DNA from 2 places in the Bryocella sp. genome. Region 2 is predicted to be linked to the other one. Evidence: riboswitches for the same ligand, from Rfam matches in the RefSeq annotation. Region 2 holds a riboswitch; the other holds the start of a gene.
What was found. A riboswitch is a leader RNA that binds a small molecule or an ion and turns the genes downstream of it on or off. The one in region 2 is predicted to bind cobalamin.
Positions count from the first base shown of each region.

Region 1: linked by a shared signal. The riboswitch ahead of cobU (bifunctional adenosylcobinamide kinase/adenosylcobinamide-phosphate guanylyltransferase) and the one ahead of AC5E6W_RS18815 (TonB-dependent receptor) in region 2 are both predicted to bind cobalamin.

Region 1 is NZ_JBMHYI010000060.1:12,804-17,012, reverse strand. It holds gene AC5E6W_RS17390 (TonB-dependent receptor) at 1-312, opposite strand, end outside; cobalamin riboswitch at 323-490, opposite strand; gene AC5E6W_RS17385 (cobyrinic acid a,c-diamide synthase CobB) at 527-1,918, opposite strand; gene cobU (bifunctional adenosylcobinamide kinase/adenosylcobinamide-phosphate guanylyltransferase) at 1,918-2,553, opposite strand; cobalamin riboswitch at 2,612-2,781, opposite strand; gene AC5E6W_RS17375 (VWA domain-containing protein) at 2,816-4,209, opposite strand, start outside.
Region 2 is NZ_JBMHYI010000064.1:19,663-23,871, forward strand. It holds gene AC5E6W_RS18815 (TonB-dependent receptor) at 1-2,176, opposite strand, end outside; cobalamin riboswitch at 2,209-2,419, opposite strand; gene AC5E6W_RS18820 (quinone oxidoreductase family protein) at 2,537-3,502, opposite strand; gene AC5E6W_RS18825 (glycosyltransferase family 2 protein) at 3,545-4,209, opposite strand, start outside.

The DNA of each region.
Region 1 (4,209 bases), on a different contig from region 2:
GGAGGCCGCCGTAACCCGAAGGCGATATCGTCCGAAAGCAGGAACATCAAAATGGAACGTGCCGTCCGGTCCAGATGTCGAACTTGCGACAACACTTTCGCCTTGCAGGAGATCCACGGAAGCGCCGACGACAAGTGCGCCGAGAGGATCATGCACCGTTCCTCGCAGTGTCTTTGGCTGCTGCGCGCACGACGGTGAAATGATGACGGCAATGGCGAGGACGAATGCGAGTGCCAAATGGGTGGAGCGCAGTGCCGCTTTCGACTTGGCGGCATTCATGGGACGTGCTGATGGCTTTGTTACGGCTTTCATGTTCCCCCTCGGGATAGGTGGCAGCAGGGCCGGTATCCTGACTCACGCTTCATCGATCCATGCTGCCTTCCCAGAGCAAAGCTCCAGTGGCGTTTCTGCATGTCTCTCGGCGCTTACAGTTACGGGGTAGTGGCGGATTCTCACCGCTCTTCCCGGCACCCTGCTGTTTGGTTTTCGTTGTGGGCCGATCGCGATGCATCGGCTCAAGTTGATTTCAAGCGATCGTCCTCTCCTTCGCTTTGATTGAGCGCACGCCCTCGATGAAATGCCGTGGCACATCGGGCGCTGCGCGAAAGTGAATATGAATGTAGCTCGCGAGGATGTTGCCTAGACTGAAGCCTTCGTCTTCTTCGCGATTGGAAAGGGAATACCGCACGCGGTAGCTGGTTGTCATCGGCTCCGTCCGCGTAATGCACGAGTAGTGAAAACTATGACCGCGCAACACCGTGCCGCAAGCGCCGAGCAGGCAATCGCGAGTAAGTTCCGTAGTGACGTATCCGAAGTGCATCAGCTTTGCGGTCAACCCAGTTGCAAGCGGAAGCAGCCCGGCCATCGTGTACGTCTCGCCGTTGGTGGTGGTGAGTTGCTGACCCAGGTAGATCATCCCTCCGCACTCCGCATAGATCGGACGATCGGTCGCTGCAAAGGCCCGCATGGACGCAAGCATCGACCCGTTCTCGCTGAGCTTGCGACCATAGAGTTCCGGGTATCCGCCCCCCAGATAAAGGGCGTCCAGATCTTCCGGAAGGCAAACATCCAGCATGGGGCTGAACGGCACGATCTCGGCCCCATGTTGGCGCAGAAGGTCGAGGTTGTCCTCATAGTAGAAGCAGAAGGCGCGGTCTCTCGCGACGCCAACGCGGATGCGTGGTTCTCTTGTCTCAGGGTCAAGCTGTGGGACCGGCGAACACTCCAGCCCGCATTCAAGAGAAAGCAACGTTTCGAGATCGAGGTGCTTCTCCGCCAGGGCCGAGAGCCGTTCGATTTGCTGCTCAACCCCGCCATCCTCGTCAGACTCCTCCGCGGTACGCAAACCAAGATGCCGCTCGGGGATAGCGATAAGCGGCTCTCGGGGAAGCCACCCCAACGCGGGTGTCCGGCACGAAGCAAGAATCGCCGTGGTCAGCATCTGGAAATGACGCTCGTTGGCGACGCGGTTGAGGATCACACCCGCTAAGGGAAGTGTTGGATCGAAGAGCTCGAAGCCAAGCACGGTAGCGGCAATACTGCGTGCGCTTTTTCCGGCATCGAGCACAAGCACCACCGGAAGCTTATGCAGCTTCGCAATCTCCGCGCTGCTTCCATTTTCCGTGGCACCGTCCTTACCGTCGAAGAGTCCCATCATGCCTTCCACGATCACCGCGTCGGCACCGCGAGCGGCCTCGCACAGCACGTCGCGATTGGAATCAGCAGACAGCATCCACGTATCGAGGTTGCGCGCGCTGCGCCCTGCAATGCGCGTGTGATGACCCGTATCGAGAAAGTCCGGTCCGCCCTTGAAGGGCTGAACGATCAAACCGCGTTGGCGCATGGCAGCGATCAGCGCCAGTGTGACTGTGGTCTTACCCACGCCGCTGGCTGTGCCGGCAATCAGGAAGCCCCTCATTACCTGGTTGCCTCCGGCAGGGAACCCTTCAGAGGCAATGGCAGTCCCGCGACCATCAACAGCACCGTGTCGGAGATGGAAGCGACGCGTTGATTGATCTCGCCGACCAGGTCGCGGTAGCGCCGCCCGAGTTCGTAGGCCGGAACCACACCGCTGCCAACCTCGTTTGACACGAGGACGATGGAACAAGGCGCAGCGTTGAGCGCGGCACACAACTCGTGGATGTAGCCTTGCAGCCTGGCAGCATCTTCGCCGCACGCTTCCAGCAGGTTGGACGCGAACAGGGTGAGGCAGTCGATAAGCAGCACGTCAAACTCCTGCCCTGCTGTGCGAATAACTCGCGGTATATCGAGTGGCTCTTCGATGGTCGTCCATGTAGAGGGTCTTTCGGCGCGATGACGTTCGATCTTCGCATGCATTTCGGCATCGTCGCGGCGTTCTGCCGTCGCAATGAAAGCGACACGGCTGGCACGCTTGGCCAGGCCTTGCGCGAACCGGCTCTTACCGCTGCGGACGCCGCCGAGCACGAGCGTCACCGCCGCCGTGGTCTGAGGTTGTTGCATACAAACGCTCCTTGCATCCGGACGCACGAAGCTGCCGGACAATGAGCGGGATTGGTAATAGGCGGATGCCACGGCATTCGATCGAATGACGCGTGGATATGCTCTTCAACTCTCCCAGCGAAGTTGAATGAAGCCCGATCTTCATCTGGCCGGTCTCCTGACTTACGCTTCATCGAACCAGGCGGCCTTCCCAGGACTTTCATCCCAGTGACCCTTCATGCCAGGCTCTCAGCGTTTACAGTTACGGGGTAGTGACGGATTCGCACCGTCTTCCCGAACACCAGATAGCAAAGTTATACCGTTCCTGCGGATGCGGGTCAATCGCAGCGATCCGTTATCCTGCCGTTGCGAGCGGAAGACGCTGTAAAGCGCCAACGACTTCGTCATTTCCTCCCGAGACATCCAAGTGTGCATATTCAGCAGCCATCGCTTCGGCGAGCTCCCGAGGCCTTCCAAGCCGTTCGGAGGAGTTCTCCGTATCGATCACGAGACAATATGTCTTGATCTGGCGAGCGATGTCCAGTACCTCCTGCCAGGGGTCGCCAGTTCCAAGAGCCACATTGGCTCGCCCATCTGTGAGGAGGATGAGCAGCGTCGATGGCGTAATGTACTTCCTCGCGAGATCCAGCGCATGGGCCAGCGGTGTCCTTCCTCCTGTAGGCAGATACTCGAGCGCGCGGTTGGCCTCGGAGAGCAACTTTGAAGGCTCCAGCAAGACCTGTGCGGAAGTCCCGCGGAAGACGATGAGCGCAACCTCATCGCCGCTCCTGAAGGAGCGCGAAAGCAGGCTGGCTACAGCGCCCTTCACCAGCCGCATGCGCTCCTGGGCCGCATGCGATCCGCTCGAATCGATCACGAAAAGATATCGCGTTCCCGCTGCTGGCCTGCGGATTCGCTCGTGCAGGTCCTGCACCCTCGGCTGCAGGTTTCCCGAGTCCAGCAGTGTGTGAGTCAAGGTTGCGCGAAGGTCGAGCTCCTTGGGTTCTTCCGTTCGGCGCACACCAGTCACCTGGCCACGTTGCGGAGCGGAAACCGCCGCACTGACCCCACGCGCATCTGCCTGGAACGCCGGACGCAGCGCGAAGGCGTCCACCTTGCGCGGGGCGAAGATTCTCGCGAGCGCGTCGCCGGGGACCGGGTGATCCTTTGCTTCGGTCATCTCCTTCGGCAGTTGAGGTCCTTGTGATGGGGAACCGGGTGGAGTTGGCGGGGGGCGGTCATGGGTTCGGTGGGCGAGTACCAGCGGCAAAACGGCTTCGACATGTTCCGGGCGGACGATTTCATCTCCGGCCAGCGCGACATAGGCGATCGAAGCGCGCACCACCGCAAGGTCCGCGCGCAACGAACGCACTCCCGCCGCGCACACGGCGGTACTGACCATCGCGAGAATCTCTTTTGAGCAACGAACGCTAGTGTAGCTTTCGCGAGCCCTACTAACCTGATCGCGGAGTTGCTGTTCCATGGCCGACCATTCCCTATGGAACCCCGCAGGATCCTGCTCAAAGGCGATGCGCCGCTCGACTACCGTTTGTCGCGCGTCCGGATCCAGCGTAGCCATGACATCGACTGCCAGTGCGAAGCGATCCAGTAGCTGCGGGCGCAGCGTACCTTCTTCAGGGTTCATGCTTCCCAGCAGCACAAACTCGGCCGCATGTGAGGCGCTAAGCCCTTCGCGTTCGACCACGTGAACTCCGCTCGATGCAGTGTCGAGCAGCGCGTCGCCAAGGT
Region 2 (4,209 bases):
GCACGTCGAAGTACCCAGTATGCGGAGCACGCCGGAACGGACGCGCTCCCACCAGTGGACTTTCGGCGCCAATCGCAATATTCGGAAACGCCGGATTGATGGTCGGCGCTCCGCTGTTAGCCTCCACCGCATCCGACGCGAACGACTGCAACACCTGAGCATCGAGGTACGTGTAACCGCCGCGCACCAGCAGGCGCGGCAGAGGCTGCCACACGAGTTCCAGCTCCGCGCCCTGAGCGCGATACGCCAGCGAGTTCACATACGCCGAATACAACGTCGAAGGAGCGAACGTGTAGTTGAAATACTGGCTCAATGCCGTTGCACTGACGCCCTCCAGCTGGCGATCGAAGACGTTGTGGAAGTAGCCACCCTTCAGAACCAGCTTTTCGCCGAGGATGTTCTGGTCCACACCGACGTCATACGTGCGCGAGCGCTCCGCCGACTGCGGCCTAATGTGATACGCCTCAATGTCCGCGGTATCACCAATCGAAAGCAGCTGCTGGTACAGGCTCGAGTACTCGAGCGCAAGCGTCGGCTCCTGCACGCCCGTGGCGGCGTTAGCGCGCAACCTCGTGCCATGGAACCAACCCGCCTTGGGTCGCACTGGAACATAGCTCAGGCCAAAACGCGGTGTTCCCGCGATACCGTAGAGGTGATTCTTCTCTACCGCACCTCCAACCGAGTAGAAGAGCCGGTTCCAGAACTCGCCCTGGAAGCCAAGGTTGTATTCGAAGTTAGTGCGCCGCACCTTCTCGTTCTCTACGTAGGCATAGGCAGGAAGATAGTCGTTGAACGCGCCCCGCTCATTGTCGTAGCGGAAGCCGAAGAGTCCGATCAGATGCGGCGACCACGAATAGTCGCTCTGGTAATAGAGCTGGTCGCGATTGGAGGCCTGGTCGTCGTTGTTGCCGAAGAACAGCTGGGCCTGGCCCGTCGCCGTGTAGCCATTGGCGCCGCGGATCGTCACCACATTGCCTACATAGCCGAAGCCGCCAGCCACTCCTACTGGATTGCCTTCGTCGGCCTGCTCACGCTTGCGCGCGATGCCGTAGCGCACGAGGTTGTGCCACTTGTCGTGGAAGCGGTTCTCCAGCGTGATGCCGCTGTAGAGATCCTGATCGGCCTGATGGCCCGCCTCGGCGAGGCCCTGGAAGTCGTACCCGCCAGGAAGCCCCGCACGTGAAACCGTGCGGCGGATGGTGAAACGCAGCGTGGTATTGCCGTCAAAGTCATAGCCCAGGTTTCCGACGGCTGTGGCATTGTGATAGCGGTCGTTGGGCACGGCGTTCGACATGTCGAAGCGTGAGAAGCCGCCGAAGTAGTCCAGCCGCTGCCATGTGCCTCCGCCGGTCAGCTCGTCACGCCACTCGTGCAACGTGCCCGCGTCGCCCGAGTAGTTCAGCACCGGCTTCAGCGTGGTGCCGCGCTGCGTCTCGATGGTGACGACTCCCGCGCCGGCATCGGTGCCGAAGAGTGCAGAGTTGGGTCCGCGATAGATCTCCATCCGGCTGATAGCGGTCGAGCTCACATTGCCATAGTCGAACGTGCCGCCGACATCTTCCGCAGGAATCCCATCGATCGTCACCAGGTTCGCGGTGGAGTTGCCTCCACGCAGGAACAGCGACGTCACGCCGCCAGCCTCGCCCGTCTGCACCACGAACGCTCCCGGCGACTGGCGCACCAGGTCGTTCACGCCAAGCTGGTCGGCGAAGAGGTCGCCCGGAATCACCGTGACGGGAGAGGTCAGCTGCGGCAGCGGCGTAGGAATACCCGTCGCGCTCACCGAAATGTCCTGGCGCACGGTGTTCATCGCCAGCACCACGTCCTGTTGCAGGACGTCGGTGGCTCCGCCGTAGAAGTCGGGGCTGACGTACGGCAGAAACGGCGAGCCCGAGCCCAGCAGCGTAAACCGGCCGGCGTTGGAGTAGCGGATCTCATAGGAGCCATCCGTCCCCGCATACGCGAAGGCCACGGACTTGCCATTCTCGATCAGCTGCACGCGAGCGCCGGAGAGTGGAGCGCCGAGCGCGTCCGTGACGCGGCCCCGGACCACAACAGCATGGGCCGCGTGCATACCAAGCAGCGCCACGGCGAAGGCCGCTGCAGTGCGAAATGATCGTCGATTGGGAAAGGAGGTTGCAGCCGCTCGATGGCGGCACGAAACGAAGGATGTCATAGGTTCTCCTCACCTCCCCTTCGGAGGCGTGGCAGGCTGTACGCAGACGAACCGGTCTCCTGACTGGCGCGGTTACGGGCTGGACCTTGTAGAGAAGCCTTCCCTTCCCGATGCGCGAAGGCAACCAGTGGGAGCTTCGGTCCGGCCTCACCTGCAGCATCGCTGCAGGTACGCGCTTCACAGTTGCGGGGCAGTGGCGGAGTTTCACCGCGCTTCCCGAACATTCGCCAGCGGGTAGCAGTTGAAGGGTTCACGAGGCGCAGGTGCGCGGTCGCGAAGAATAGGCTGAGCTTCCAGTGTACGAGAGCCCTCGGCCGTGGAGAATCGGGCCCGTGCGATCCTCGAATTCAGGATTCGCGCCTACGGCAGCAGCAGGATCTTACCTGTGGTTTTGCGACCTGCCAAGTCGATGTGAGCTTGTGGCGCCTCTGCGAGTGGATAACGATGGCCGATGCGAACCTTCAGCTTGCCTTCTGCGATCCAGCGGAAGAGGTCGCCGGCACGCCGCTCCAGCTCTTCGCGAGTGGGCACGTAGTCCTTCAGCGTCGGCCGCGTGAGATAGAGCGACCCCGTCATGAGCCGAATGGGATCCATGGCAGGGACAGCGCCGCTGGAAGCTCCATAGAGCGCCATCAGGCCACGCGGGCGCAAACACTTCAGCGAGTCCTCAAAGGTCGTCTTGCCCACGGAGTCATACACCACCGGCAATCCCTTGCCTCCGGTAATCTCCTTCACCTGATCGACGAAGCTCTCGGTCGTGTAGTTGATGACGAAGTCTGCACCTGCGCCACGCGATAGCTCGGCCTTCTCCTCGGTAGAGACCGTTGTGATCACCTTCGCCCCCAGCATCTTCGCGACCTGCGTCAGCAGCAACCCCACCCCGCCAGCACCGGCATGCACCAGCACTGTATCGCCAGGCTGGATCGCGTAGGTGTCATGCGAGAGATAGTGAGCCGTAAGGCCCTGCGTCAGCAGCGCAGCAGCTGTGTCGAGATCGACGCTGTCCGGAACCTTCACGCACTCCGATGCCGGAGCGCAGGCGAGCTCCGCATACGTGCCGCGGCTTCCACCCCACGCGACGCGATCGCCAACCACGGACCCGGTGACGCCCTCGCCAAGCTCCACCACGGTTCCCGAAGCCTCTTGCCCCGGAATAAACGGCAGCGGCACGGGATAGCGGCCCTCGCGCAGATACGTGTCGATGAAGTTCACGCCCGCGGCGTGCACCTTCACCAGTAGCTGTCCAGCGGCAGGCTTCGGGTCATCGACCTCCACGAGTTGAAGTACCTCGGGGTCGCCCGTATGCGAAATCACAATTGCGTACATGTCTAGGTTGTCTCTTGGGAGAATAGGGATACGCGTTGTGCGCTAACGGGTCATGCTCTCTTCGCTGGGCTTCAGCCGCACCACGCGGTCGATGACATACGGCGTCCGCGCGGAGTCCGTGAAGTAGTGGCGCACCTGCAGTTCACCCAGCAGGCCGAAGCCTATCATCTGGATGCTGCCGAGCAACAGGACCGCAGCGATGATGAACCAGGGTCCATGGAGTCCGACGACGCTCTGCCCGGTGACCAGCTTCAGCACAAGCAGCCACATCGCAATGCCCGCGCCGGAGACGAGGCCCAGCGCGCCCAGGCCGCCGAAGAAGTGCAGCGGCCGCGTCATGTACTTCAGCAGGAACCGGATTGTGAGCAGATCGAACATCACGCGGAAGGTGCGCGAGATGCCGTAGTGGCTCTTGCCGGATTCACGTGCAGGATTGGAGATCGGGATCTCGCAGATCGACGCTCCATACCAGCTCGCGAGCGCCGGGATGAAGCGATGCATCTCGCCATACAGCGGCACGTTGCGGATGACCTCCCGGCGGTAGGCCTTGAAGGTGGTTCCAAAGTCGTGGATGTCGACTCCCGACAGCCGCGCCATCAGCCAATTGGCGATGGTCGATGGGATGCGCCGCATCACCACATTGTCCGCACGCTGCGCGCGCCAGCCACTCACCACGTCGTAGCCCTCTTCGAGCTTGGACAGGAACG